3 regions of the Microbacterium sp. KRD172 genome follow, and region 1 is predicted to be linked to each of the others. Evidence: predicted binding sites of a transcription regulator. Region 1 holds the regulator's gene; each other region holds the start of a gene.
The links. Region 1 encodes HrcA, which represses chaperone genes, less so after heat shock. Its sites were predicted from a motif close to TTNGCACTCGNNNNNNNCGAGTGCNAA; they were not measured.
Positions count from the first base shown of each region.

Region 2: the regulator HrcA is predicted to act here: its motif matches at 8,247-8,273, upstream of groL (chaperonin GroEL).
Region 3: the regulator HrcA is predicted to act here: its motif matches at 5,601-5,627, upstream of groES (co-chaperone GroES).

Region 1 covers NZ_JABFAS010000002.1:1,492,198-1,502,193, reverse strand. Annotated here, with positions in the region: gene ybeY (rRNA maturation RNase YbeY) at 1-308, opposite strand, end outside; gene J1M43_RS07560 (PhoH family protein) at 302-1,348, opposite strand; gene J1M43_RS07555 (HIT domain-containing protein) at 1,398-1,745, opposite strand; gene J1M43_RS07550 (GIY-YIG nuclease family protein) at 2,086-2,394, shown strand; gene J1M43_RS07545 (16S rRNA (uracil(1498)-N(3))-methyltransferase) at 2,576-3,304, opposite strand; gene dnaJ (molecular chaperone DnaJ) at 3,331-4,446, opposite strand; gene hrcA (heat-inducible transcriptional repressor HrcA) at 4,488-5,522, opposite strand; gene hemW (radical SAM family heme chaperone HemW) at 5,622-6,839, opposite strand; gene J1M43_RS07525 (DUF1990 family protein) at 6,880-7,530, opposite strand; gene lepA (translation elongation factor 4) at 7,591-9,540, opposite strand; gene J1M43_RS07515 (ABC transporter permease) at 9,714-9,996, shown strand, end outside.
Region 2 covers NZ_JABFAS010000002.1:1,032,195-1,042,190, forward strand. Annotated here, with positions in the region: gene J1M43_RS05260 (thioredoxin domain-containing protein) at 128-1,081, shown strand; tRNA gene J1M43_RS05265 (tRNA-Thr) at 1,127-1,202, shown strand; gene J1M43_RS05270 (hypothetical protein) at 1,222-1,527, opposite strand; gene J1M43_RS05275 (tyrosine-protein phosphatase) at 1,594-2,319, shown strand; gene J1M43_RS05280 (cation:proton antiporter) at 2,332-3,606, opposite strand; gene J1M43_RS05285 (SOS response-associated peptidase family protein) at 3,616-4,242, opposite strand; gene J1M43_RS05290 (DMT family transporter) at 4,307-5,251, shown strand; gene J1M43_RS05295 (nitroreductase family protein) at 5,252-5,812, opposite strand; gene msrB (peptide-methionine (R)-S-oxide reductase MsrB) at 5,809-6,219, opposite strand; gene J1M43_RS05305 (DUF2332 domain-containing protein) at 6,305-7,297, shown strand; gene J1M43_RS05310 (DUF3263 domain-containing protein) at 7,307-7,564, shown strand; gene J1M43_RS05315 (LytR C-terminal domain-containing protein) at 7,623-8,198, shown strand; gene groL (chaperonin GroEL) at 8,310-9,929, shown strand.
Region 3 covers NZ_JABFAS010000002.1:2,525,805-2,535,800, forward strand. Annotated here, with positions in the region: gene J1M43_RS12505 (ABC transporter ATP-binding protein) at 1-774, shown strand, start outside; gene J1M43_RS12510 (ABC transporter ATP-binding protein) at 771-1,520, shown strand; gene J1M43_RS12515 (NAD-dependent epimerase/dehydratase family protein) at 1,544-2,533, shown strand; gene J1M43_RS12520 (ABC transporter substrate-binding protein) at 2,833-4,086, opposite strand; gene rarD (EamA family transporter RarD) at 4,206-5,135, opposite strand; gene groES (co-chaperone GroES) at 5,217-5,513, opposite strand; gene J1M43_RS12535 (class I SAM-dependent methyltransferase) at 5,651-6,988, shown strand; gene J1M43_RS12540 (hypothetical protein) at 6,992-8,272, opposite strand; gene J1M43_RS12545 (hypothetical protein) at 8,276-8,752, opposite strand; gene tsaD (tRNA (adenosine(37)-N6)-threonylcarbamoyltransferase complex transferase subunit TsaD) at 8,749-9,825, opposite strand; gene rimI (ribosomal protein S18-alanine N-acetyltransferase) at 9,822-9,996, opposite strand, start outside.

The DNA of each region.
Region 1 (9,996 bases):
CCGGCGGCCTGAGCCTGGGCCTCTGCGACCTGCGGGCAGAGCACGATGTCGCCGAGAAGGCCCGCAGGCGTCGGGCGGTCTTCCGTGCCCGGTCGCAGCTCGTCCATCGGGAAACTGAGCACGTCGGTCGGGCCCGGCTCGTCCATCCACTGCACGTGGAGAGCTTCCATCGCGCCCTCGTCGACGAGCACGATAGCGACCTCGGCATCGGCGCTGACATGCAGCTGAGCGAGATTGAAGTCGGTGAGCCGCTGGAGCACCGTCTCGTCGACGTCGATGGCCGACTCGTTGTTGATCTCGATCATGATGAGTGTCCTCGTTTCGGCGAACGGTCCCTCGGCCCTGGGCGCAGCCCACCGCGACGTTCCGTCCGAGCATCCGGTCCCTGAGCCTGTCGAAGGGCGTGCGCCTGCTCGCGTTCCACCCGCTGTGCGGTGCGCTGCTCGTCGTACTCGCTGTAGGCGTCGACGATCCTGCCGACCAGGGAATGACGCACGACATCGGCGCTGGTGAGCCGGGAGAAGTGGATGTCCTCGATGTCGTCCAGCACGCGGGTGACGAGGCGAAGGCCCGAAGCGCCCTGTGGCAGGTCGACCTGGGTGATGTCTCCGGTGACGACCATCTTCGTGCCGAATCCGAGACGGGTCAGGAACATCTTCATCTGCTCCGGCGTGGTGTTCTGTGCCTCGTCGAGCACGACGAAGGAGTCGTTGAGCGTTCGTCCGCGCATGTACGCGAGGGGTGCCACCTCGATCGTGCCCGTGGCCATCAGGCGCGGGACGACGTCGGGATCCATCATCTCATTGAGGGCGTCGTAGAGCGGGCGCAGATACGGGTCGATCTTGTCGTTCAACGTGCCGGGAAGGAACCCGAGTCGCTCCCCCGCCTCCACGGCGGGACGAGTGAGGATGATGCGCGTGACCTCTTTGCGCTGGAGGGCCTGCACGGCCTTCGCCATCGCGAGGTACGTCTTGCCGGTTCCGGCGGGGCCGATGCCGAAGACGATCGTGTTCTCCTCGATCGCGTCGACGTACTCCTTCTGCCCCATGGTCTTCGGCCGGATCACGCGGCCCCTGGTCGACAGGATCGCTTCGCCGAGAACCTCGCTCGGCCTGGGACCACCTTCCTGGCGGAGCATGCGCGCGGAACTCTCGACGTCGCTGGGAGCGAGGTCGTAGCCTTCTCTTGTCATCGTGAGCAGTTCCTCCACGAGGTTCTTGGCCGCGGCGACGGGTTCCCGGTCGCCGGTGAGGGTGATCTCATTGCCGCGGACGAGCACCTGCACGTCCGGATGCTGCTTCTCGAGCATCTTCAGCAGGCGGTCCTGGGGCCCGAGCAGCCTCACCATGGCGATGCCGTCGACGTAGATCTTCTCGACGGTCGGGGTCGAGTCGGGGTCAAGCAACGAGGCTCTTCTCCGTCAGCCCGCCGGCGAGGATGTGGGCGTGGACATGGAACACGGTCTGCCCGGCGTTCGCGCCGGTGTTGAACACGAGTCGGAAGTCGCCGTCGGCGTGATCGCCGGCGAGCTCACCGGCGAAGGCGATGAGTTCCGCGAGCAGTTCAGGATCGCCCGCGGCGAGTTCGACGACATCGCGGTACTGGTCGGTCTTCGGGATCACGAGCAGGTGCACAGGCGCCTGTGGCGAGATGTCGCGGATCGCGAACAGCTTTCCCGTGGACGCGATGATCTCACCGGGAACGTCACCGTTGAGGATTCGGGTGAAGATCGAGGGTTCCGTCATGCCTCTCAGTCTACGTGGCGCGGCCCCTCGGGCGGATGGAATCCGCGCGGGGCTGGGGGGATCCCTGTTCGCGGGTCGTCGAGCGAGCGAAGCGAGACGAAACCGCTCTCCCCGCGGGTCGTTGAGCGAGCGAAGCGAGACGAAACGGGGTGAGCGAGCGTCAGCGAGTCGAAGCCGTACTCCCACACAGGGTGTTGCACGACGCTGCACTCCCCCGCGGGTCGTTGAGCGAGCGAAGCGAGACGAAACGGCTTGAGCGAGGAGCGCAGCGACGAGTCGAAGGCGCCTACTTATCCACAACCCGCTGACGGGGCTTCGACGCCGTCGTTATGGTGCCGTCATGGCACATGCATACATGCTCCGATGCTGCGATGGCACGCTGTATATCGGCAGCACAATCGACTTGGATCAGCGGCTGAAGCAGCACGAAGCCGGAATGGGCGCCGAGTACACCAAGCGCCGGCTCCCGGTGAGCCTCTTCTGGTGCGGCGAGTTCGACGGCATCGATGAGGCGTTCGCATGGGAGAAGCGACTCCAAGGGTGGAGCCATGCCAAGCGCGTCGCGTTCGCAGAAGGCGGACTCGACGCCGTCATCGGATGGCAGGCGCGTCAACGACGTGAGAAGAAGCGTTCGGCTTCGACTCGCTGACGCTCGCTCACCCCGTTTCGTCTCGCTTCGCTCGCTCAACGACCCGAGAAAATGCCACCGGCGGAGCGAAGCACCGTCCGGCGGAGCGAAGCACCATCCGGCGGAGCGAAGCACCGTCCGGCGGAGCGAAGCACCGTCCGCGGAGCGAAGCAGCGTCCGGCGGAGCGAAGCAGCGTCCGCGCTACCAGCGGCCGAGAGTTGCGGAGAGCACGGCGATCGCCGCAGGACCCGCGGTCGAGGTGCGCAGCACGGTGTCGCCGAGGCGCACGCGCTCGGCGCCGGCGGCCTCGAACTTCTCGAGCTCGTCCGGCGCGATGCCGCCCTCGGGGCCGACGATCAGCATCAGGTCACGATCGTCGGGCTCGACGGCTGACAGCCGCAAGGTCGCGGTCGGATCGAGCACCAGCATCCGCTGTCCGTCGGCGTGCGCGATGAGCTGCCCGGTCGAAAGCGGCGCCGACACCTCCGGCACCCACGCCCGATGGGCCTGCTTCGACGCCTCGCGCACGATCGCCGTCCACCGCTCGCGGCCCTTGACCGCCTTCGCGCCCTCCCACCGGGAGATGCTCCGAGATGCCTGCCAGGGCACGACCTCGTCGACGCCCAACTCGCACGCCGCCTGCACCGCGAGCTCGTCGCGGTCGCCCTTGGCGAGAGCCTGCACGAGAACCAGCCGTTTCGCCGGTGCCTCGATCGCCGCACGCCCGGCGATGCGAACATCCACGCGCGACGCGGAGACATCCGTCACCTCGCCGTCCAGCCATATGCCGGTGCCATCGCCGATCGTCACCGATTCGCCGACCCGCAGCCGGCGTACGACCGCGGCATGCTTCGCCTCGGCACCGGTCAGCGACACGATGTCTCCGGTGCTCGCCGAGCCCGAGTCCTCCACGAGGAAGTGCAGCGCCATAGGGCCTCCAGATCAGTGGCGGAAGTTCAGTGCCTGAACCTGTCACGCAGCTTCGAGAACAGTCCCTGCTGGAACTGCGCGAGCTGTGGACCCGGTGCCTTCTGCTTCTTCGCGAAGTCCTCGATGAGCGAACGCTGCGACGAATCGAGCTTCGTCGGAGTCACCACCTGCACACCCACCCGAAGGTCGCCGCGCTGCGTGCCGCGCAGCGGCGTGATGCCGCGGCCCTTGATCGTGAGCACATCTCCCGACTGCACGCCGGGGCGGATCTCGAGGTCGACCTTGCCGTCCAGAGCGTCGATCGCGGTCTCGGTGCCGAGGATCGCATCAGACATCGACACCTCGAGCGTCGCGAGCAGGTCATCGCCGTCGCGACTGAACGACGCGTGCGGAGAGACCGTGACCTCGACGTACAGATCACCGTTCGGGCCGCCGGCCTTGCCGACCTCACCCGAGCCCGGAAGCTGCAGGCGCAGCCCGGTCTCGACACCAGAGGGGATGTCGAGGGAGACGGTGCGACGAGAGCGCACGCGGCCCTGGCCTGCGCACGTGCCGCACGGGTGCGGGATCGTCGTGCCGTAGCCCTCGCAGGTGCCGCACGGCTGAGACGTCACGACATTGCCGAGCAGACTGCGCACCTGACGCTGCACGTGCCCAGAGCCGCCGCAGATGTCGCAGGTCACCGGCGACGTGCCCGCCTGCGTGCACGAGCCCTGGCAGGTCTCGCAGAGCACGGCGGTATCGACCTCGATGTCACGGTGCGCGCCGAAGACGACGTCGCCGAGGTCGAGCGTGACGCGCACAAGCGCGTCCTGCCCGCGTTCGCGACGTGAACGCGGACGGCCGCCTCGGCCACCGCCCTGCGCGGCTCCGAAGAACGTCTCGAAGATGTCGCCGAAACCTCCGAACCCGCCGAAGTCCCCGCTGCTGGCGCCGTCTCCGCCGCCCATGTCGTACCGGCGACGCGAATCGTCATCGCTGAGCACGTCGTAGGCGTGGGTCACGCTCTTGAAGCGCTCTGCCGCGTCGTCCCCAGGATTCACATCCGGGTGCAGCTGTCGAGCGAGCTTCCGATACGCCTTCTTGATCTCGTCCGTCGTCGCGTCACGCGACACTCCGAGAACCTCATAGTGGTCCGCCACAATCACCTTTCTGCATGTGCAAACTGTGGGAGCGATCCGCCTCAGCGGCTCGACTCGTCTTCATCGAGCATGCGCGACAGATAGCGGGCCACAGCCCGCGCCGCCGCAAGATTGCTCGGATAGTCCATTCGCGTCGGCCCCATGACGCCGACGCGCGCCGTGCCGCCATGCGTGAGGTAATTGCTCGCCACGATCGACGCCTCCGGCAGGCCGAAGGGCTCGTTCTCCGCGCCGATGCTCGCGGCGAGGCCGTGCTCGTCGGTCACCATCTCGCTCATCAGGCGCAGAAGTGTCACCTGCTCCTCGATCGCGGCGAGAAGGGGATGGATGCTGCCGCGGAAGTCCTGCTCGCGCCGGGCCAGAGTCGCCGCTCCTGCCATCACCAGTCGCTCCTGACGGAACTCCGCCAGCTCTTCGCCGATGATGCCGCCCAGTACTCGCACCGCCGCATCCGTTCGTGCGCTCTCCTGCGCCCCGATGAGCATCTGCACGCGCTCGGATGCCTCACGCACGGACTGTCCGGTGAGCAACGCGGACAGCCTCGCGCGCAGCACCGCGACATCCGCATCGTCCAGATCGATCGGCAATCCGGCGATGCGCTGCGACACGCCGCCCGCGTCCGTCACGAGAACCACGAGCAGGCGGTTGGGGGCGAGCGCGACCAGTTCGATATGCGTGAGGTTCGCGCGTGCGAACGACGGATACTGCGCGAGTGCGACCTGACCGGTGAGCTGCGTCAGCACCCGCACCGTGCGAGCCATCAGATCGTCGAGATCGGCAGGGTCTGTGAGGAAGGACTCGATCGCGCTGCGCTGCGCCGTCGAGAGCGGGCGCAGCTGCGCGAGGTGGTTGACGAAGACACGATAGCCCTTGTCGGTGGGGACACGGCCGGACGAGGTGTGCGGCGCAGTGATCAGCTCTTCGTCCTCGAGCTGCGCCATGTCGTTGCGGATCGTCGCCGCCGAGACGCCGAAGGAATGCCGGTCGACGATGGACTTGCTGCCGACGGGCTCATGCGATTCGACGTAGTCCTGCACGATGGCTCGAAGAACCTGCAGACCGCGTTCACTGACCACGTCGCCCCCTTCCCGTCTGGCACTCGAATACTAGGAGTGCCAATTCTACCCCGCTCGGGCTGAGAGCCGGCGAGGCACCTCGGGCATGAGGAGTCGTGCTCACCCGGTGAGGTCACGCACGACGGCATCGGCGAGCAGCCGCCCGCGCAGCGTCAGACGCACGCGCCCGCGCAGCGCTGCGGCGCCGTCGATCAGGCCGTCGGCGATGAGTCCGGCGACCCGATCGCGATTGGCCTCCGGGATGTCGGCGATCGCGAGGCCCTCCGCCAGCCTGCTCTCCAACAGCACGCGCTCCAGAAGGTGCGCCTTGGCGTCGGGTCGCTCCGTGCCTGCGGCGGGCGATTCGGATGCCGCGAGCCGTTGCGCGTACGCGGCGGGATGCTTCACGTTCCACCAGCGAAGACCCGCGACGTGACTGTGCGCCCCAGGACCGAACCCCCACCAGTCGCTCCCCCGCCAGTACGCCAGGTTGTGACGCGAGCGCTGCTCGTCGCTGCGCGCCCAGTTGCTCAGTTCGTACCAGTCGAACCCAGCGGCGGCGAGTCGCTGATCGGCGAGTTCGTACATGTCGGCCTGCAGGTCATCGTCCGGTCTGGGCACCTCTCCGCGGCGGATCTGACGTGCGAGCTTCGTGCCGTCCTCGATGATCAGCGCGTACGCCGAGATGTGGTCCGACTCCAGCGCGAGCGCCGCATCCAGAGACGCCTCCCAGTCTCCGAGCGTCTCGCCCGGGGCGCCGTAGATGAGATCGACGCTGACGGCGAGTCCGGCATCCTTGGCCGCCTCGACTGCTGTTCGCACGTTCTCCGGCTGGTGCGTGCGATCGAGCGCTGCGAGAACGTGCGGCACGGCCGACTGCATCCCGACCGACAGCCTCGTGACCCCGGCATCCGCGAGCGTTCGCGCGACCTCGGGCGTCACTGTGTCGGGGTTCGCCTCGACGGTGACCTCGGCACCCTCTGTCATGCCGAACGCATCGACGGCGGCGCCCAGCATCCGCGCCAGATCGCCAGGCGGGAGCAGCGTCGGCGTCCCTCCGCCGAAGAACACGGTGTCCATCGGGCGCAGCGCACCGGCCTCGGAGAGCACGCGGTGTGCGAGCGAGATCTCCGCGGAGAGCGTGTCAGCGTACTCATCCTGGCGCGCACCCCGCAGTTCGCCCGATGTGTAGGTGTTGAAATCGCAGTAGCCGCAGCGCACGCGGCAGAACGGTACGTGCAGGTACGCCGAGAACGGCGTCGCGGCGTCGATGGGAAGGTCGGAGGGAAGGCGGCCGTCCGAGGGCGCCGGATCACCCAGCGGCAGGGGGCCGCCCATCAGAGGCCGGCCATCAGGTGCGCGCCATCGGCTTCACGAATCACAGCGGCGTCGCGTAGAGCGGCGAGATCGCCCGGAGATAGCGCGCGAAGAGCTCTTTGCGGCGGCGTTTCACGAGCGTGCGGAACATCCGATACAGCAGGGCGTTCGGCGCGTCGAACGCTCGCACGGTGAACCAGACCTCGTCGTCGTCGCGCCACTCGATCTCGAAGAGCTCTTCGCCGCTGACGACGGACCCGCCGACGGTCCCGAGCACGAAGCCGATCCTGCGGCGCTCTTCGGTGACCGAGATCACGCGAAGCTCGGCGTCAGCACGCATGCCTGACACACGTCCGCGCAGGTGCAGAGTCATCCCCGGTCCGACGAACGGAACGCCGTCGGCGTCGAAGCGCTGTTCGACCTCACGCGTACTCGGCGCGATCGGGTTGCCGTCCGCGTCGAAGCTGACGCCGGAATAGGCAGGACCGGCAGCGGGGCGCACATCCTCGATGGTGAGTCCGGCCGCTCGCTGCGCCGTCCACGACAGCAGAGCCTCACCGGCGGATCGGAAACGATCCTCGCCGCTGCCGAGCCGCCATGAGTTCTCGGCCGGCACGCTGCGCTCCGGCGGATAGTGCATCAGATCAGGGGCATGAGTAGCCCCGACGGCGACATAGTCCACCGTGTCGTCTCGGAAAGTCCCGCGCCGCATGAGTTCCAGCCTACTTCGGGTTACCTGAACAGACACCCCCGCACCGCGGGAGAGCATTCGCTACTTCTTCTCCTTGCTGTCGACGTCGCCGCTCAGTGCCGCGATGAACGCCTCCTGAGGGACCTCGACGCGGCCGACCATCTTCATCCGCTTCTTGCCCTCCTTCTGCTTCTCGAGCAGCTTGCGCTTACGGCTGATGTCACCGCCGTAGCACTTGGCGAGCACGTCCTTCCGCAGGGCTCGGATCGTCTCGCGTGCGATGATCCTGGCGCCGATGGCCGCCTGGATCGGCACTTCGAAGTTCTGACGCGGGATCAGCTTGCGCAGTCGCTCCGCCATCAGGGTGCCGTAGGCGTATGCCTTGTCGCGGTGCACGATAGCGCTGAATGCGTCGACCTTGTCGCCCTGCAGCAGGACGTCGACCTTGACCAGATCGGCATCCTGCTGACCTGAGGGCTCGTAGTCGAGGCTCGCGTAGCCCTGGGTCTTCGACTTCAGCTGATCGAAGAAGTCGAACACGATCTCGCCGAGCGGCATGTTGTACCGCAGCTCGACGCGCTCCTCGGAGAAGTACTCCATGCCCAGCAGCGAACCACGGCGCGACTGGCACAGCTCCATGACCGTGCCGACGTAGTCCTTGGGCAGCAGGATCGCTGCCTTCACCATCGGCTCGGCGACCGAAGCCACCCTGCCGTCCGGATACTCGCTCGGGTTGGTCACCGTGACCTTCTCACCCGTGTCCGTGGTGACCTCGTAGATCACGCTCGGTGCGGTGGTGATGAGGTCCAGGTCGAACTCCCGCGTGAGTCGCTCCGTGATGATCTCGAGGTGCAGCAGACCGAGGAACCCGCAGCGGAAGCCGAAGCCGAGCGCGACAGAGGTCTCCGGCTCGTACACGAGGGACGCGTCGGACAGCTTCAGCTTGTCGAGCGCCTCGCGAAGCTCGGAATAGTCGCTGCCGTCGATCGGGTACAGCCCTGAATAGACCATCGGTTTGGGGTCGGTGTAGCCCGGCAGCGCCTTGGTCGCTCCGCCACGACTGGTCGTGACGGTGTCTCCGACCTTCGACTGGCGGACGTCCTTCACTCCGGTGATGAGATAGCCGACCTCGCCGACGCCGAGCCCCTCGGAGGGAATCGGCTCAGGGCTGGAGACCCCGATCTCGAGAAGCTCGTGGTTCGCGCGTGTCGACATCATCTGGATGCGCTCGCGCGGCGACAGGCTTCCGTCGATCATGCGCACGTAGGTCACGACGCCGCGATAGGAGTCGTAGACGGAATCGAAGATCATGGCCCGCGCCGGAGCATCCGCGTCGCCCTTCGGCGCCGGGATGTCCCGCACGATGCGGTCGAGCAGCTCTTCGACACCGACGCCCGTCTTGCCGGACACGCGAAGCACGTCTTCCGGCCTGCCGCCGATGAGATCGGCGAGCTCCTTGGCGAACTTGTCGGGATCCGCGGCCGGAAGATCGATCTTGTTGAGCACGGGGATGATGTGCAGGTCGTTCTCGAGAGCGAGATACAGGTTCGCGAGTGTCTGCGCCTCGATGCCCTGCGCCGCGTCGACGAGCAGGATCGCGCCCTCGCACGCTGCCAGCGAGCGAGACACCTCATAGGTGAAGTCGACGTGGCCAGGAGTGTCGATCATGTTCAGCGCGTAGGTGGTCGCTGACCCTTCGACAGGCTCAGGGATCGCTTCGACAGGCTCAGGGATCGCTTCGACAGGCTCAGGGATCGCTTCGACAGGCTCAGGGATCGCAGCATCCGAAATGGATGCCCACGGCATCCGCACCGCCTGGCTCTTGATCGTGATGCCTCGTTCGCGCTCGATGTCCATGCGGTCGAGATACTGAGCGCGCATGTCGCGGTCGGAGACGGCGCCGGTGATCTGGAGCATGCGGTCGGCGAGCGTCGACTTGCCGTGGTCGATGTGGGCGATGATGCAGAAGTTGCGGATCTGCGAAGGCGGCGTCGCGGAAGGCGACAGCGGAGTGAGAGCGCGTGGGGACATGTTCCGACGATTCTACGTTCAGGGGGTCGTAATCCCCGATTCGACTTGACGGGTGATAGTCTCCCGAGGTTGCCTTGGTTCAGATCCGTGAGACTGAGTGCCACGGGCGATCCTCCCGATTCAGCGCCGCATCGGACGATCCCGAGCGCGTTGTAAAAGAGAAAGACAAAACCTTGATCAAGTATCTCCTCCGCCGTACCCTCGGCTGGTTGTTGATGATCGTGGTAGCGACCAACATCACGTACTTCCTGGCTTGGGGCTTCCTCAACCCGCGGAACAACTACGTCGGCCGCCGCCCACCGCTCAGCGAAGAGCAGATCTCCAACCTTCTCCTCCCCCGCAATCTGGACTCCAACGTCCCGATCTGGGAGCGGTGGTGGAACTGGTTCAGCGGGGTGATCTTCCGCTGGGACTGGGGCGTGAGCCCGACCGGCGGCTCCGTCAACGAGCAGGTCG
Region 2 (9,996 bases), 460 kb from region 1:
AGTCAAGTATGGCACGGAGGGGAGGCACCTGGGTATTTCCCAGCCTGACTGGTTAACATCGATTGCGGTCCTGCTTGTGCAGAGGACATCGGGGAGCCCGTCCCCACCACGACTTTCAAGAGGAACGATGTCGAGCGACGAAACGCCGAACGTCCCCTCCCCTCGCAGCTCCCGTGAGGCGGTTCGGGAAAAGGCCCAGCAGGTGCACGCCAAGCAGTCCAGGGCGCGGATCATGCGACGGATCATCGTCGGTGCCGTCGCCGTCGTCGCGGTGGGCGCCATCGGCACTGCGGTGGCGATGGCGGTGAACTCATCGGTATCGGAGCCGACCATGAGTCCGAGCGGTATGGACTCCGACGGCATCGTCGTGAACTCGGCGCCGAACGTCGGTGCCGAGGACGTGCCTGAGACGCCGGCTCCGGAGGAGACGACGTCCGGCGCGACCGAGACGCCTGATCCGACACCGCAGCCGACGGCATCGGCTGCGGCCGTCGATGTGCACATCTATGTCGACTACCTCTCGCCCGGTGCCGGAGAGTTCGAGCGAGCGAATGCGCGCCAGCTGGCGGGCTGGATCAACGAGGATGCCGTCACCGTGACATATCACCCGGTGTCGATGCTCACTGCCAGCTCCAACGGCACGAAGTACTCGCTGCGTGCGGCTGCGGCGGCGGCGTGCGTGTCCACGTATTCTCCGGCGCAGTTCTACTCGTTCAACAACGAACTGCTCGTCGACCAGCCCGAGGTCGACACCAACGGCCGGTCCAACGTCGAACTCGCCGACCTCGCCCAGGCGGTCGGCGTCGATGACCCCAAGGTCGTTCGCAAGTGCATCGAGAAGGAAGACTTCGTCTCTTGGGCGAAGGAGGCCACCTCGCGTGCCCTCGAAGGCCCACTCGTCGGCTCCGACGATCTCGTGCTCACGAGCGCTCCGATGATCGTCGTGAACGGCGAGGCCTACGTCGGCTCCCTGAAGGATCCTGCCGAGTTCGCGCAGTTCGTGCTGACAGTGGCCAGCGAGACCGACGAGACCCAGGCGCCGACGCACACTCCGGCCCCGACAGAGACACCCGCGGAGTAGCCCGGTTCGGAGACGTGCTCCACTCTCGCTAAACTGGACCCGTTCGCCGACTTAGCTCAGCTGGTAGAGCACCTGTCTTGTAAACAGGATGTCACGGGTTCGAATCCCGTAGTCGGCTCCATTCTTCGTGGGTCGCAGCGTCATCGCGCGCTGTTCGGCTTACGCCCGCGCCGCGGCCGATCGTGCCAGGCTGCGATCGCCTCGGGTGTGAGGTCGTCGCGATCCCACAGGTATCCCGAGACATTGCCGATCGGATCGATGAATGCATCGCTGGCGGATGACGCATCACCCGCATCGCGGCGGCGCATCGTCTGGCGCAGTGACACGGGTGTGACTCCGAGCAGCTCTGCGACCTCATCGATCGTCGCGTAGCGGGCCGCGAACCGCGGTTCTGCCGTGCCGTCGCGCAGAGCGCGCGGCCGGGAGCCGTTCTGTTCAGATGACATGGAAACCCTCCGTGTATGAACGCTCACGATAGCTCACGGCTGCAACGTCGCAGATAGCATGACCGCATGGATGAGCCCGTCAACCGCCTCGAGCTCGCGGGCACGCACAACTTCCGCGAGGTCGCTCCTGGCGTGCTGACACCCGGCATGCTGTACCGCTCCGACGCACTGCACCGGCTCACCCGCGAGGGACGCGGCACGTTGCACGAGCTCGGCATCCGGCAGGTCATCGACCTTCGTTCGGCATTCGACCGGCGCATCGGCGGGCGCGACCGGCTCCGTGGGACGGGCGCGACCCGGCTATCCGTGCCGATCGATGGCGCTCCGCGCGCGTTCGATCCGCGCACCCTCACCCTGCAGGAGATCTACGAGACCGTGCTCCGCCGTCATCAGAGCGATCTCGGGCGCGTCGTCCGCGCAGTCGCGTCGACCGACGGCCCTGTCCTCGTGCACTGCACCGCCGGCAAGGATCGCACCGGCCTCGTCGTGGCGCTCATCCTCACCGCGCTCGACATCGATCGCGACATCATCCTCGCCGACTACTCGGCCACTGCGGCGAACCTCTCGGGAGAGTGGACAGAGCGGATGCTGCGCAAGATCCGGCGCTTCCGCGTACCGATGACGGACAACCTGATGGAGGTGCTGACGAGATCGCCGGCCGCGGTCTTGAGCGGTACGTTCGACTGGCTCGACCGCGAACACGGCGGTGCCTTGGCCTACCTGCAGCAGGCCGGCGTCGACGGCGCTGTGCGCGACCAGCTGCGAGAGGCACTGCTTCCCCGCACCGGTTGACGCGAAGCGGCGTCAGGCGATCTCTTCGCCGACCTTTCGCCGATTCACGAGCAGCGGCGCGGCCAGTCCGTGCAGCAGAATGCTGCCGACGACGGTGGCGACCATGATCGTCAGCACGGCCACGCCCTCGTCCTCGGGGAGCGCGTTGTACGCCAGCAGCCCGAACACGATCGACGCCGTGCCGCGCGGGCCGAGCGCGCCGATCAGAAGCCGGTCGCGCCTGCCCACCGAGCTGCCCATGAGCGACAGGTACACCGGGACGACGCGCAGCAGAGTCAGCGCGAGCACGGCGAACAGCAGCATCCACCAGTCGATCCCCGACGTGATCACCAGGAGCGTGGCTCCGCCGAGTACGAACCACACGAAGTTCGCGGCCAGAGCCCCCACTTCCTCCACCAGGAGCAGCTCGCTGCGGTCGATCCCTTCGGATCGATGACCTCTCGTACGTGTCAACCGGTATCCGATCCCGGCCACGAAAGCGGCGACGAAGCCATTCGCGTTGAAGATCGGGATGCTCGCCACCCCGTAGGCGATGAGCGGGAGGATCAGCATGACGTAGCGGGCGCCGAGTGCGTCTGCGATGAGCCGTGCACGCGCGATGCGCACGAGGTATCCGATTCCGGTACCCAGCACGATGCCGATCACGACGGCGATCACGGTCGACGGAACGGCGTTGATGAATGCGTCCATGAACTGGATCGCCGGGCCCTCGAGCGCGTCGTCGGTGATATCGGACTCCGGGGTGCGCACAATGGTCGACCAGATGACGGCCAGCGCCAGCGACATGCCGAAGACGGGGGAGATCAGTCCGTCGTTGTAGCCGCTCTCCACGTTCAGGAACTGACGCAACCGCGCGGGGAGTCGTCGATTGCGAAGCAGAGATGCGGCCGGCGCGAAATCGATCGGCAGGATCACGCACGCCACGACGAGAAGCACGAGCAGACCGGTGTCAGGGATGAGCAGCATGCCTGTCGCGACCGTCAACACGATCGACAACGGCAGCGCGATGAGCACGAGGCGAGCGATCACCCTTCCTTCGCGACCGAAGATGCCGCCCTTGACCTCGGTGGCATCGGCGAAGAGCAGGATCGCGAGGATCACCTCGACGATCTTCTCGGAGATCGGAGAATCGATCGCGGTGCCGAAGGAGTCGACGTCCCAGATGACCGTCACGGCTCCGAGCAGCACCAGGCCGATCGGCCCGGCGACGCCCCAGCGCTCGAAGCGGTGCGAGATCAGAGACCAGAGCAGGATCGCGGCGAGCCCGATCAGGACGAGATGCGGCATGGCCGACGCCTAGGGTCGTGCCGAGACGGTGATGCGCTCAGCCAGTTCGCCCGAGGCGAGGATCGCCTCGTCGATCAGTTCTCGGCTCGGCGTGCCTGTCAGCCACTCCTGACTCATTCCAGGCGGGATGAGCACAGGCATCCGGTCGTGGAACTCCTTGAGATGATCGGCGGCCGGCGCCATCACGATGGAGTAGCACGTGATCCACTCCCCGTCCGGGGTGCGTCCGCGCTGGGTCACGGCGGCCATGCCGAACAGTGCTTGGTTGTCGAGGGCGAACTCGTGCCAGAGCCTGGCCGGCTTCTGCATCTCGAACCACCCGGTCGTCGGCACGATCGCGCGGGTCCTCAGCCCACCCGGACGCTCTTGAAGACGCTCGGAGCGGGTGTTGATCGAGGGGAACTTCGCCGGCTCGCCGTCCACGAGGTAGCCCCACCACGCCGGCTCCAGCGCGGCGGCGTCGCCACCCGGAACGACCAGCGGATTCAGATTGCGCAGGTTCTTGCCCGTGGGGCGCAGGGTCTCGCCCGCGTTCTGCTCAGCCCAGTCGCGCAGCCCCTCGATGACATCGGCATCCGCCTCGGCAAGCAGCTCGGCATCAGTGAATCGGGGATCCAGTCCGTAGCTCGCACACATGTGAGCAAGAGTAGCGCCGACCGGCGACCTCGAGCAGGGGTGAACGCTCGGGTAGTGTGCTCGAGTGACCGCGACCCGAAGTCTTCCCGCGCCCCTCGCACTGGGTGGAGCCGTCGCGATCGGCGCGATGACTGCGATCCAGGCGCGGATCAACGGGGTGCTCGGCGTTCGCATCGATGACGGTATCGTCGCCGGGCTCGTCTCCTTCGGCACCGGGCTCATCGTCCTCATCGTGGTCACGCTCGCGCTCCCATCGGCGCGTACCGGCGCCGTACGCCTCTGGCGCGGCATCCGCACACGCACCATCCCGAACTGGATGCTGCTGGGCGGCGCCTGCGGGGCGCTCACCGTCTCGACGCAGGGCGTCACGGCAGGCGTCCTCGGCGTCTCCCTGTTCACCGTCGGCGTCGTCGCAGGGCAGACGGTGCATGGGCTGGTCCTCGATCGGATCGGCTTCGGACCCGCCGGAGTCGTCGCGGTGACTCCGGGGCGCGTCCTCGGCGGTGCGTTCGCGCTCGCTGCTGTGGGCGTCTCGCTCAGCGGCGACGTGATCTCGCGGACGCCGCTCTGGCTTCTCCTGCTGCCGTTCGCCGCTGGTGTCGGCATCGCATGGCAGGCGGCCACGAACGGGCGCCTCGCCCAGCGCGTCGGCTCGCCCATGTCGGCGACCCTGATGAGCTTCGTCGCGGGTACAGCCGTGCTCATCGTCGCGGCTTCGGTCAGTGTGGGGGTGCGAGGGATGCCGAATGCGCTCCCCGTAGAACCGTGGCTGTACCTCGGCGGACTGCTGGGCTTCGCCTACATCCTGCTCGGTGCCGCGATCGTCGCGCACACCGGGGTGCTGCTGCTCGGCCTCGGCTCCGTGCTCGGGCAGCTGACGGCCTCGGTGGCCATCGATCTGCTCTGGCCCCCGGCATCCGGCCCCGCGCACTGGCAGCTCGCCCTGATGGTCGCCGTCGCCGTGGCCTCCGTCGTGGTGGCGCTGCCCTGGCGGCGTCGCCGGCGCTGACTACTTCGCCGGCTTCTTCTTCGTCTTCGCGGGCATCCGGGTCAGCATCGCACGGGCGTCGACGCTCTTGCGGCGCCCCGCTTTCTTGCCTGCGGGCTTGCCGCCGACGTAGAGCCACCCGAGGAGCGCTTCGTCCTTGTGTAGCCCATGCGCCTTGGCGACCGCCTTCGAGCGCGTGTACTCGCCGGTACGCCAGAAGACGCCCCACCCGGCGTCGTCGAGCAGCAGGCTCATGGTGTGCGCGACGCCCGAGGCGACGGCCTCCTGCTCCCAGCGCGGCACCTTGCTGCTCGTGCGGAAACTCGCCACGACCGCGATCAGCAGGGGAGCGCGCAACGGCTTGGACGAGGGCTTCTTGTCGCCCTCGGCTTCGGCGATCGCCTTGCCGAGCACCACGCGATCGTCGCCGCGCAGTTCGATCAGGCGCCACGGACGCAGTGACGAATGGTCGGCGACGCGCCCTGCGGCGGCGACCAGCGTCAGCAGCTCTTCACGGGTCGGAGCGTCGTCTGTGACCTTCGACCAGGAATGCCGCGCCCTGACGGCGTCGAGCGCGCTCACGCCTCGGCGTCGCCGGGGGTGAAGTTCAGCGCCAGGGAGTTCATGCAGTAGCGGTCACCGGTCGGGGTGCCGAACCCGTCGGGGAAGACATGCCCGAGGTGCGAACCGCAGTTCGCGCACCGCACCTCTGTGCGCTGCATGCCGAGGGTGTTGTCCTCGATCAGCTGCACGGCGTCAGGGCGGATCGACTCGTAGAAGCTCGGCCAACCGCATCCGGAATCGAACTTGGTGCCGCTCTTGAACAGCTCGACGCCGCACGCGCCGCATGTGTAGAGGCCGGCACGCTTCTCGTCGAGCAGTTCGCCCGTCCACGCGCGCTCTGTGGCCGCCTGTCGCAACACCGAGTACTGCTCATCGCCGAGCTCTGCGCGCCACTCGTCTTCTGTCTTCTTCACGCTGTAGTCCATCGTGCCTCCTGAGTCCCTTCCATTCTGCCCCTCCTGCGCACCCGTGGCGTCGCAGTTACGCAATGCCCGGCATCAGAATGGGGAGATGACGGATGCTGTGCGCGAACGCTACGGGCGCTTCGCCAGGGACGAGGCGCCAGGGCGCTCGCCGCTGTATGAGGAGTGGGCGCTCGGGGTCGAGCGCGATGCAGCCGCGCAGGAGGTTCTCGCCCGCATTCCGGCGACGCACCGGCAGCCGCCGCTCGTCTTCGCGGTGACCAGGATGCTGGGCGCCCCTCTCGCTGGTTTCGATCGGTGGCGCACCTTCCTGCTCGCGCACGCCGACGAGATCGTCGCCGAGTGCGCGGCCCGCCGCGTGCAGACCAACGAGCCGCTGCGGCTCGCTCCGCTCCTGCCGGTGCTCTCCGAGATCGACGGTCCGATCGCGCTGCTCGAGATCGGGGCATCCGCGGGTCTCTGCCTCTTTCCCGACCGGTATTCGTACCGCTTCGTCGACTCGAGCGGCGCGCTGCGCGCGGCGCTCGACCCGGACGACGGGGCGTCGCCGGTCTCGCTGGTCAGCGAGGTCCGCGGTGAGATGCCACCGGTCCGGATGCCGCAGATCATCTGGCGCGCGGGCATCGATCTCGATCCGCTCGACGCGCGGGATCCGCGTGATCGGGCGTGGCTGCGGGGCCTCGTATGGCCGGGGGAGACGGGGCGTGAGGACCGCATCACTGCGGCTCTCGACATCGCCGCCGCCGAACCTCCTGTGCTCGTGCGCGGCGATGCCGGCGCGAACATCGAGTCCGTCGCCGCATCCGCACCTCGAGATGCGACGCTCGTGATCACGACGCCAGGTGTGCTCGCCCACATCCCGTGGGCAGAGCGACAGGCGCTCATCGCCAAGGTGCAGGCGCTGCCCGCCCGCTGGATCACGATCGACGCTCCGTCGCTGCACGACGCATGGCATCCGTCGGTCGATGCCGACACCTGGCCGGATTTCGTCGTCGCGCTCGATGGCGGCGTGCGTGCGGCTGCGGATCCATTGGGGCGCTGGTGGGAGTGGCGCACCGATACAGGCGATCTTCGCGCTTAGCCTGGACGCATGCTCGGAGACCTCACTGATCGCGACCGCGCGATCCTCGCGCTCGAGGCGCGCTGGCCGCGGCACGGCGGGTCCAAGGAAGAGGCGATCCGCAGTTCGCTCGGCATGAGTCCGGCGCGCTACTACCAGCTGCTCGGCCGACTCATCGACACCGAGCAGGCACTTGAGCACGATCCCCTGCTGGTTCGTCGCCTGCGCCGTCTGCGTGAGAACAGGACCGACCAGCGGGTGGCGAGGATGCGCGGATTCGCCGGCTGAGGTGTCGGCGCCACCGGCTGTGAGTGGATTCTCGGCAGTGGGCAGATAGCATCGACGGGTGTCCAAATCCGTCAGAGATCGATTCGATGATGTCGCCCATGCCTCGGGACGTGTAGGAGCGCATCGCGCCGAAGCCCCGGGGATGAACGGCTGGGTCGTGCTGCTGTGGTCGTTCGTCGCAGCCCTCGTCCTCATCGTCGTGGGCATCTTCGTCGCCCTCGTGCTGATGGGTCGCATCAACCTGTTCCCCGCAGCGGAGCCGACGATCGCTCCGACGCCTGAGGTCACCGGTGTCGTTGACCCGACCTACTCGGTGCTGGTGCTCAACGCATCCGGACAGGACGATCTCGACGCCCAGATGCGCGACACGATCGTCAACGCCGGCGGGGCCGCCGACATGGTGAGCAACGCTCCCGCCGGCTCGCAGGACTTCGCCGACACCGCCGTCTACTACGTCTCCGAGGCGGATGAACTCGCCGCGATCGGTCTCGCTGATGTCATCGGCGGTGCGAAGGTCGTGCAGGACGATTTCTACGCCGACCCGAACGATCCCGAGCAGAAGCAGCTCGTGGTCGTCATCGGCACCGATCGTTCGACCGTCGCGCCGGAGTCCGAAGAGACTCCAGCCGGATAGACGTCGCCCGCGGCTTGCACTCGATGGGGTCGAGTGCCAGAATGGGCGTTAGCACTCGCATACCCTGAGTGCTAATCAGAACGTCTACGTCCAGGAGGGACGACAAAACTCATGGCAAAGATCATCGCTTTCGATGAGGAGGCCCGACGCGGCCTCGAGCGTGGCTTGAACATCCTCGCCGACGCTGTCAAGGTGACCCTCGGCCCGCGCGGTCGCAACGTCGTGCTCGAGAAGAAGTGGGGCGCTCCCACGATCACGAACGACGGTGTGTCGATCGCCAAGGAGATCGAGCTGGACGACCCGTACGAGAAGATCGGCGCGGAGCTCGTCAAGGAGGTCGCCAAGAAGACCGACGACGTCGCAGGTGACGGAACCACCACCGCAACCGTCCTCGCTCAGGCGCTCGTCCGCGAAGGCCTGCGCAACGTCGCAGCCGGCGCCGACCCGATCTCGCTCAAGCGCGGCATCGAGAAGGCCGTCGCGGCCATCACCGAGGAGCTGCTCGCCAGCGCCAAGGAGATCGACTCCAAGGAGCAGATCGCAGCCACGGCATCCATCTCCGCCGCTGACCCCGAGATCGGCGAGCTCATCGCCGAGGCTATCGACAAGGTCGGCAAGGAAGGCGTCGTCACCGTCGAGGAGTCGCAGACCTTCGGCACCGAGCTCGAGCTCACCGAGGGCATGCGCTTCGACAAGGGCTACCTGAACCCGTACTTCGTGACGGATGCAGACCGCCAGGAGGCCGTGTTCGAGGAACCCTACATCCTCATCGCGAACTCGAAGATCTCGAACATCAAGGATCTTCTCCCGGTTGTCGACAAGGTGATCCAGGATGGCAAGGAACTCGTCATCATCGCCGAGGACGTCGAGGGCGAAGCCCTTGCGACTCTCGTGCTGAACAAGATCCGCGGCATCTTCAAGTCGGCCGCCGTCAAGGCTCCCGGCTTCGGCGACCGTCGCAAGGCTCAGCTGCAGGACATCGCGATCCTCACCGGTGGTCAGGTCATCACCGAAGAGGTCGGTCTCAAGCTCGAGAACACGACGCTCGACCTTCTGGGCCGTGCGCGCAAGGTCATCATCACCAAGGATGAGACCACCATCGTCGAGGGTGCTGGCGAGACCGAGCAGATCGAGGGTCGCGTGACCCAGATCCGCCGCGAGATCGAGAACACCGACAGCGATTACGACCGTGAGAAGCTCCAGGAGCGTCTCGCCAAGCTCGCCGGCGGCGTTGCCGTCATCAAGGCCGGAGCTGCAACCGAGGTCGAGCTCAAGGAGCGCAAGCACCGCATCGAGGACGCCGTTCGCAACGCGAAGGCAGCCGTCGAAGAGGGCATCGTCCCCGGTGGTGGCGTCGCGCTCATCCAGGCCGGCACGAAGGCGCTCGACGCACTCACGCTGTCGGGCGACGAGGCGACCGGTGCGAACATCGTTCGCGTCGCGATCTCGGCGCCGCTCAAGCAGATCGCGCTCAACGCCGGTCTCGAGCCGGGTGTCGTCGCTCACAAGGTCTCCGAACTGCCCAGCGGTCACGGCCTCAACGCCGCTACCGGTGAGTACGTGGAGATGTTCGCAGCAGGCATCATCGACCCGGCCAAGGTCACGCGCTCGGCTCTGCAGAACGCAGCCTCGATCGCCGGCCTCTTCCTCACCACTGAGGTCGTCGTCGCCGACAAGCCCGAGAAGGCCGTCGCTCCGGCAGGCGACCCGACGGGTGGCATGGACTTCTAAGTCCTGACCGACAGAAACGCCCCGGCCTCGGCCGGGGCGTTTCTGCGTTCCAGGGGGGATGGAACAG
Region 3 (9,996 bases), 1.0 Mb from region 1:
AACGGTGCAGGCAAGACGACGCTGTTCAACCTGCTGTGCGGCTTCGACAAGCCCAACGCGGGTACCTGGTCGTTCGACGGCACGAACCTGTCCGGGGTGCCGTCGTTCAAGGTCGCCCGTATGGGCCAGGTGCGCACCTTCCAGCTCACCAAGTCGCTGTCGCTGCTGACCGTGCTCGAGAACATGAAGCTCGGCGCACCGGGTCAGCGCGGCGAGGGCTTCTGGGCCGGGCTGTTCCCGTTCCTGTGGCGCGCGCAGGAGGCCGAGATCGAAGAGCGTGCGCGGGGACTGCTCGCCCGCTTCAAGCTCGACGCCAAGGAGAAGGACTTCGCCGCCTCGCTCTCGGGCGGGCAGCGCAAGCTGCTCGAGATGGCGCGGGCGCTGATGAGCGATCCTCAGCTGGTCATGCTCGACGAGCCGATGGCGGGGGTCAATCCCGCGCTCACGCAGTCGCTGCTCGATCACATCCTCGATCTGAAGGATCTCGGCATGACGGTGCTCTTCGTCGAGCACGACATGCACATGGTGCGCCACATCGCCGACTGGGTGGTCGTGATGGCCGAAGGCCGCATCGTCGCCGAGGGCCCGCCGAGCACCGTCATGGAGGACCCTGCCGTCGTCGACGCCTACCTCGGCGCCCATCAGGATGTGGACCTCGGCGCGGTCACTGGTCGTCTGCCGGTGATCTCGGATGCCGCGGCCGCGGAGCTGCGCGATCAGATCGAGGCTGAGGCCGAAGCCGAGATCGAGAGCCCCGGGGAGGGGAAGGCATGAGTGAAGGATCTGTCGACACGCGCGACGTCGTTGTCGAGATGACGGATGTGCACGCCGGCTACCTGCCGGGCGTGAACATCCTCAACGGCGCGAACCTCATCGCTCGCAAGGGCGAACTGATCGGCATCATCGGCCCGAACGGCGCCGGCAAGTCGACGCTGCTGAAGGCGATCTTCGGCATGGTGCAGGTGCGCGGTGGCGAGATCACGGTCAACGGCGAGAGCATCGTCGGGCTGAAGGCCGACCGGCTCGTCAGGCGCGGTGTGGCCTTCGTGCCGCAGACGAACAACGTCTTCCCCTCGCTGACGATCGAGGAGAACCTGCAGATGGGGCTCTATCAGAACCCCAAGATCTACAAGGAGCGGCTGGAGTTCGTCAGCGGCATCTTCGCGGAGCTCGGCACCAGGCTGAAGCAGCGCGCAGGTTCGCTCTCGGGCGGCGAGCGTCAGATGGTGGCGATGTCGCGTGCACTGATGATGGATCCGTCCGTGCTGCTGCTCGATGAGCCGTCGGCGGGGCTGAGCCCGGTGCGGCAGGATGACGCATTCATCCGCGTCTCCGACATCAACAAGGCCGGCGTCACGACGATCATGGTCGAGCAGAACGCCCGGCGCTGCCTGCAGATCTGCGACCGAGGGTACGTGCTCGACCAGGGCCGTGACGCGCATGAGGGCAGCGGGCGCGATCTGCTGAACGATCCGAAGGTGATCGGTCTGTACCTCGGCACGCTCGGCGACGCCGCGTAGCCCGCTCCGTTTAGGCTCGCCTCATGACGAGCGTTCTGTATCTGGGCGGCACAGGGACCATCAGCGCGGCGTGCGTGCGCCGTTCGATCGAGCGAGGACACGACGTGACGGTCGTGAATCGCGGGAGCGGGCGACGCGGACTGCCGGATGACGTCACCGTCGTGTCCGCGGACATCCGCGACCGTGCGGCGCTGAGGACTGCGCTCCGCGGTCGCGAGTTCGATGCGGTCGCCGACTTCCTCTCGTTCACCCGGGATCATGTCGCAGGCAACCTCGGAGCGTTCGCAGGGCGCACCGGGCAGTACATCTTCATCAGTTCAGCATCCGCCTACCAGAAGCCGCCGGCGCAGCTGCCGATCACCGAGCAGACGCCCTTGGAGAACCCGTTCTGGCAGTACTCGCGCGACAAGATCGCGTGCGAGGAGATGCTTTTCGATGCCCAGCGCGATATCGGCGTGCCCGTCACGATCGTGCGCCCGTCGCACACCTACGACGAACGGTCGATCCCGACGATGGGCGGCTGGACCGACATCGCCCGCATGCGCGAGGGGCGTCCGGTCATCGTGCACGGCGACGGGACGAGCCTGTGGACCATCACGCACTCCGATGACTTCGCCGTCGCCTTCACCGGGCTCGTCGGACGCTCGGAGGCGATCGGCGAGGCGTACACGATCACGGGTTCGCACGCGCCAACGTGGAATCAGATCTACGGCTGGCTCGCGGATGCGGCCGGGGTCGAGGCGCCCGACCTCGTGCACGTCGCATCCGACACGATCGCCGCTCTCGCACCGGAACTCGGTCCGACGCTGCTCGGGGACAAGGCGCACTCGATCGTGTTCGACACCTCGAAGGTGCAGGCAGTGGTGCCGGAGTTCGCCACGACGATCACGTTCGACGAGGGCGCGCGCCGGATTCTCTCCTACCACAACGCCCACCCGGACGCCCAGGTCGTGGATCCCGAGCGCGACGCCCAGTTCGACCGCCTCGCCGAGCACGCCCGCGCCGCCGCATAGCCCGGGCACCGCCGCTACGCGGGAGGTCGCACCGCCACCGCGCGGGATCGACTTCCCCCGCGGGCAGGTGTCTCAAGTGGCCGCCTACCCTCGCGCGACGCGACACGAAGCGCCACCTCCCGCCACCCGGCCTCCCCGCCCCGCGGGCAGGTGTCTCGAGTGGCCGCCTCACCTTGTCTCAAGTGGCCGCCACCCCTCGCGCCACGCGACACGAAGCGCCACTTCCCGCCCCGGGCCACCGCGCGGGCACGAAGAAGGGGCCCCGGATGACAGCATCCGGAGCCCCTTCTCACACAGTGTTACTTGATGCGGGTCGTGACGTTCTCGGCGTCGAACTCGTAGACGCCGATGGCGGCGCCTTCGGGGTCGTTGTCGTCGTTGAACGTGATCTCGCCGGAGTAGCCGTCGTAGTCGGCGGTGCCGCCTCCGTTGATGATCTCGGCGCAGTCGACGAAGCTCGTGCACTTCTCGCCTTCACCGGAACCACCCGAGACCTCCTGCATGGCACCGGCGATGTCCTCCCCCTCGACCGACACGGCCTGCAGCGCCGCGAGGGCGATGAGGATCGTGGCGTCGTACGCCTCTGCCGAATAGGTCAGGGCGTCGATCGGCTCGTTGCCCTCAGCCGTCCAGACCTCGTTCAGCTGGTCGATGAAGTCGTCGGGAAGCTCAGCGCCTGCGCGCGTGCCCTTCGATCCCTCGAGGCTGACACCGAGGTCCGGCCAGTCCTTCAGGTTGCCGTCGACGAGGTACAGCGCGCCAGTGTCGACGCCCGCGTTGCCGAGCAGCGGTGCGATCGTGGCGAACTGGTCGTACGACACGATGGCGACAGCATCCGGGTTCGCCGCGGCGACCGTCTGCACCTGGGCGTTGAACTGTCCGTCACCCTGGTTGTACGAGGCTTCGGCGACGACCTCGCCACCTGTGCCCTCGAACGTGGACTTGATCGCCTCGAACAGGCCCGTGCCGTACGGGTCGTTCTGGTAGATGATGCCGAGCGTCTTGTGCCCGTCCTCGGCGATCTGGTTGCCGAGCACCTCGCCCTGCAGGTTGTCGCTGGGAGCCGTGCGGAAGTACAGCGGGTTGATGCCGGTGAAGTCCGCCGAGGTGTTCGACGGCGAGACCGTGAGGATGCCGGATCCGGCGTTGCCGTCGAGGATCAGCTTCGTCACGCTCGAGGATGCCGCTCCCACCATCGCGGTGATGCCGGCGCTCTGCAGGTTCGTGATCGAGGTCTCGTACGCCTTGTTGTCGAGGTCGCCCTCGTCAGCGGCGGTGAGCTCGACCTGGATACCGGCTGCTGCGTCGTTGATCTCGGACACGGCGAGCTGCACACCGGCCTCCATCGGCGCTCCGAGGAAGGACAGCGACCCAGTGGACGGCAGCAGCGAGCCCAACTGGAGCGTCAGGTCGACCTCGGCCGGACGATCTCCGCCGCCGGTGTCTTCGGTCGCCTCTGGCGCGGGCGTGCTGCAGCCCGTGATCACAAGCGCCGATGCGCCGACCAGCGCGATGCCGGCAAGCCACTTCGTACGCGTCTGCGTGCGGTTCATAATGCTCCTTTGCAACGACGGACATGGCAATACATGCCCGGATGATCCCACCTTATGGTGGGCGCGAGCGTGCTGGGTATCGGTGCGCTAACGATCTTGTTTCGCCTTGAATACGGGCGTCAGGCGACGGGAGCCACCCGCGTGCGCCGACCGCGCCGACCGGCGCGCAGCAGGTCGATGACGAACACGCCGACCGCGATCCACACGATCACGAATCCGATCCATCGCTCGGGCGGCATCGGCTCGTGAAGCAGCAGCACGCCGGTGAGGAACTGCATGATCGGGGTGATGAACTGGATCATCCCGATCACCGTGAGATCGATGCGACGAGCGCCGGAGGCGAACAGCAGCAGCGGCACAGCCGTGGCGACACCGGCGAGGAGCATGAGCACGGTGTGCCACGTGCTCACGGTGCCGAAGGTGATGCCAGTGGTCTGCGCCACGACGACCAGCTGCACGATGGCGATCGGCATCAGCCAGAACGACTCGAGGGTGAGACCGCTCACGGCATCCACCGCGGGTCCGATCTTCTTCTTGATCAGCCCGTAGGTGCCGAAGGACGCCGTCAGCAGCAGCGCGATCCATGGGAACGCGCGGTACGCCACGACGATGACGACCACCGCGACGAGCGCGATGCCGATGGCCACCCACTGCAGTGTGCGGATGCGTTCGCGCAGCACGAAGACGCCGAGCAGCACCGTGGTGATGGGGTTGATGAAGTAGCCCAGCGCTGTCTCGACGACGTGCCCGCTGAGGGTTCCGATCAGGAACACCTGCCAGTTGACGTAGATCAGCAGACCGGCGAGCGCGGTCCACGCCAGCAGCCGCGGCTGCCGGATGATGGCGATGATGCGACGCCATCCGCGCGCGACGGTGAGCAGCAGCAGGCAGAACACGAGCGAGAAGACCACGCGCGCCGCGACGACCTCCCACGGCCCGGTCGGCACGAGCAGCAGGAAGTACAGCGGCAGCAGCCCCCAGATCAGGTAGGCGGCCACCGAGTACGCGGCTCCTGCTGCGCGGGTGCGGGGCGATGCTTCGAGGCTCACTGCTCCACCCTAGGACCGGCAAGGATGCGAAAAGGCCCGGATGCCGAAGCATCCGGGCCTTCTACGCTGTTGTCGAGTTGCTCAGCGAACGACGACTGCGAGAACGTCGCGAGCCGAGAGCACCAGGTACTCGTCGGCGCCGAACTTGATCTCGGTGCCGCCGTACTTGCTGTACAGGACGCGGTCGCCGACGGACACGTCGAGCGGGACGCGGTTGCCGTTGTCGTCGATGCGGCCGGGGCCGACAGCCACGACCTCGCCCTCCTGGGGCTTCTCCTTGGCGGTGTCGGGGATGACCAGTCCACTAGCGGTGGTCTGCTCTGCCTCGACCTGCTGGATGACGATGCGGTCCTCGAGCGGCTTGATGGAAACCGACACGGTCTACCTCTTCTTTCTTGACGCTGACACGAAAGACTTGTTCGCACTCTCAACCCGAGAGTGCTAATCACAAGTGTAGGGCGTCGGCTGGCACTCATGCAATGCGAGTGCCAGTTTCGGATGCGTAGTCTGAAGTGATGGACATGTCCGAGCTCACCGCGCTGCTCACCCCCGAGGGCCTTCGGCTGCTCGATGAGGTGGGCCCGATCGCTTCCGCTGGAGAGGTCGCCGGTGCCGTCTCGAGGCTGCGTGCGGCCGGGCACTCCCCCGATCTCGTGTCCGCTGTCGTGGGTCAGGCCCACCTGCGCACGAAGGCAGTACCGAAGTTCGGCGGCTTCGCCGAGCGGATGCTGTTCACCAGAGCCGGCCTCGAGCAGGCGACGCGTCTGGGGGTGGCGGCACGGCACGCGGGGCGCATGCGCCGCGCCGGAATCACACGCGTGGCTGACCTTGGCTGCGGCATCGGCGGAGACTCGCTCGCCTTCGCAGGTGCCGGGCTCAGCGTGGTGGCAGTGGATGCCGATGAGGTCACCGCCGCGATCGCCGCCTACAACCTGGCCCCCTTCGGCGAGCGCGGGTCGTTGAGCGAGCGCAGCGAGACGAAACGGGTTGAGCGACCGCAGGGAGTCGAAGCCACTGTGACGGTGCAGCACGGCACGGCCGAGGACTTCGTGAGCGCCGACTTCCCGAGCGCTAACTTCGGAGAAGTGCACGATCTTCGGACCAATTCAGCAGATTCCTCCGAAGATGCTGCACTTCTCCGAGATTCGCGCACGGCGGTCTGGCTCGACCCAGCCCGGCGCACGACCGGTCACAGCGAGACGCGGCGGGTCACGGCATCCGACTACTCCCCCTCACTCGACTGGGCGTTCGCCCTCGCCGCACGGATGCCGACCGGCATCAAGCTCGGCCCCGGTCACGATCGCGACAGCCTGCCTGCGGATGTCGAGGCGCAGTGGGTCAGCGCCGACGGCAGCGTGGTCGAGCTCGTGCTGTGGTCTCGTGAGCTCGCGCGCGACGGCGTGCGGCGTGCGGCGCTCGTGATCCGCGGTGACGAGTCGCACGAGCTCACGGCAGGGGCGGATGCCGAGGATGCCGAAGTTCGCGAGCTCGGTGCCTTCCTGCACGAGCCGGACGGCGCCGTCATCCGTGCGCGCTTGATCGGTGACGTCGCGCGCAGCATCGATGCCGGGATGCTGGACGAGAAGATCGCCTATCTCACCGGGGATGCCGCGTTGACGAGCCCCTTCGTGCAGTCGTTCCGGGTGCGCGAGGTGATGGCGGCCAATCCCAAGGCGATCAACACGGTACTCAGGGCCGCCGACATCGGCACGATCGAGATCAAGAAGCGCGGCATGGACATCGACCCGGCGGCGTTCCGGAAGAAGCTGAGCCTGAAGGGCTCGCAGACCGCCACGCTGATCCTCACTCGCGTCGGAGATCGGCGGATGGCGATCCTCGCCGATCGGGTGTGAGACTCAGCCGGGGGTCTCGCCCGTCTCGCCGTCGCTCACGAGGTCGTCGAACATCGGATCGTCGAACGTGAACTCGATCGGATCCCCGGTCTCGGGATCGAGCTCACCGACCGTGGCGCCCGTGGTGCGGATGATCGTGAGTTGAGGACCGCGCATCTTCGTTTGCTGCACGAAGTACTCCCGCGGCACGCCGTCGATGCTCGCGATGAGCGTGATGTCGGACTCGGCATCAGGGGCGCACGCCTCGAGGGGTCCTCCGTCGGCTGAGACGATGATGCAGACTCCGGCGCTCGTCCAGTTGCTCCACACGACCGTGTCGCCGTCATATCCGAGGATTCCAAGAGCGCTGCCTTCGTAGCCTTCCGCTTCGAGCTCGCGCAACTGCGCGAGCTCGGCATCGTTGTACTGCGACTCCCATCCGGACGAGGTCTGATCCCAGACCTGGATGACGGGCACCAATTCACCCGTCGGCGACATCATCATCGCCGCCATCAGCTGCTGTCCGGCTTTCTCCTCGCCCTCCGGTACTGTCGCGGTCGCATTGGGCCAGGCCGATTCGTCCAGCTGCTCAGACGGTATGCAGCCGTTCTTGTTCATCTCGTCAGGGCCGGTGATGATCACGCACGCCTCGTCGCCGTTCGATCGTTCCGCGCTCCAGATGACGAGACCGTACTGCTCTGTGAGCGGGGTGAGCGTCCCGGAGTCGTAGAGATCGCTCTCTTCGAGTTGCGCGCGTCGGTCTGCGTTGGCGGCACCGAGTGCGTACGCCTCGGCGTCCCAGCCCCACACCGCCCACCCGATGCCGAGGCCGAGGCCGAGTGCAGCCGCGACAGCGCCGAGAGCGAAGCCGATCGGATGCCGGCGCCACGGCCGCAGCGGAGCACGCTGTTGTGCGGATGATCCGCTTCGACTCGCTGTCGCTCGCTCAGCGCGTTTCGTCTCGCCTTCGGCTCGCTCAACGACCCGCCCCTGTTCTCGCAAGTGGGCTGTGTCTTGCGAAGAAACGACATCCTGCGGGAAGGCTGTGTCTTGCGAAGAATCGACATCCTGCGGGGCAACGACCTCCTGCGGGGCGTTGAGCGCAGGCAGCGAAGCAGCCGGAGCGGTGTGCTGAGCGAGCGCAGCGAGTCGAAGTGACGAAACGGGTTGAGCGACCGAAGGGAGACGAAGCCGTTGCTCCAGCTCGCGCAGCCGCTCGAGCTCGTCGGCGGACAGGCCGCCGTCGCGGCCGTACGCCTTGGCTTGCAGCATCCGCAGCTCTGCGGTCTCGTCGGCGGACAGCATCCGTCAGCCCAGATTCTCGAACTGCATGCCGGCCCAGATGAGCCAGCCCAGGCTGTAGATCGTCGCGGTGATGCCGAGGATCAGCGCCCAGAGCGCGATCGCGCGGCTCTCGACCGGTCGCCTGAGCGACATGATCGCCGCCACCACGGCGACGATCGCGAGCGGGATGCCCCAGCCGACGAACCACGATGCGCACAGCGCCACGATCGCCGCGAGCAGCGCCCATGGGGCGAGACGGGTGTTGTCCTCGGCGCCGGTGCTGTCGTGCGGCGCCCACTGCACGGCCGGCATCCCCGCTGTGTCCGCTGGTCCGCTGGCGACGACCGGCTCGACTCCGACGGGGCCTGTGGGCAGCTTCGTGTAGCTGTCACGCGGCGCGCCGGGCATCCGCGTCGCGCCGGCCGGGCGCTCGACCTCGGCGGAGGGACGCTCCACCTTCGGCTGTTCGCCCGACCGGCCCGTACCGCGTTGGTCGCTCATGCGGCATCCTCCGCCGGCGACTCGGCGATCTGGATCTCGGTGACCGGCAGCGTGGAGTCGGCACCGAACGCGAGCGTGGACGGGCGGCGGCCCGAGCTGATCAGGTCTGCGGCGAGCGCGGCGATCATCGCGCCGTTGTCGGTGCAGAGCGAAAGCGGCGGGATCCGCACGGTCACTCCCGCGGCCGCAGCACGCTCGATCGCGACGTCGCGCAGGCGCTTGTTGGCGATCACGCCGCCGCCGAGCAGCAGTCGCGGCACGCCCAGATCTGCGCACGCGGCGAGTGCCTTCGTGACGAGCACGTCGACGACTGCTTCGCGGAAGCTCGCGGCGACATCGGCCACCGGCACCTCTTCGCCCGCGGCCTCGCACCGCTCGACCCAGCGGGCGACGGCGGTCTTGAGCCCGGAGAACGAGAAGTCGTAGCGGTGCTTGACCAGGTCGTTCGCCTTGGACAACCCGCGCGGGAAGCGGATCGCCTTGGGATCGCCGCCGACCGCCGCACGGTCGATCTCGGGCCCGCCTGGGTACGGCAGTGACAGCAGCCGGGCGACCTTGTCGAAGGCTTCCCCCGCCGCGTCATCCATGGTCTCGCCGAGCAGTTCGACGTCGGTGGTGAGGTCGCGCACGTGCAGCAGCGAGGTGTGCCCGCCGGAGACGAGCAGCGCGATGGTCGGATACTCGAGCGGGTCGGAGTCCGGCGTGACGATGTCTGCGGCGATGTGTCCGACGAGGTGGTTCACGGCGTACAGCGGCTTGCCGAGCGACACCGCGAGCCCCTTGGCCGCTCCGACGCCGACCATCAGTGCACCGGCGAGACCGGGACCGCTGGTGACGGCGATCGCGTCGAGGTCTTCCAGTCGCACCTGCGCCTCGGCGAGCGCGGCCTCGATCGACGGCTGGAGTGCTTCGAGGTGCGCGCGAGCGGCGACCTCGGGGATGACGCCGCCGTAGCGGGCGTGCTCGTCCATGCTGGATGCGATCGTGTTCGACAGCAGCGTGCGGCCGCGGACGATGCCGATGCCCGTCTCGTCGCAGCTCGTCTCGATGCCGAGGACCAGGGGTTCGCTCATGCTGTGGTCTCCTTCTGCGCCGCGGCAGTCCACCGTCGCAGATCGAGCTTCATCACGATCGCGTCGACGTCGTCCGGCTGGTAGTAGTGCGGGCGGCGGGCGAGCTCCTCGAACCCCTCGGAGATGTAGAGTCCCTCGGCGCCCGGATTATCCGCGCGCACCTCGAGGAAC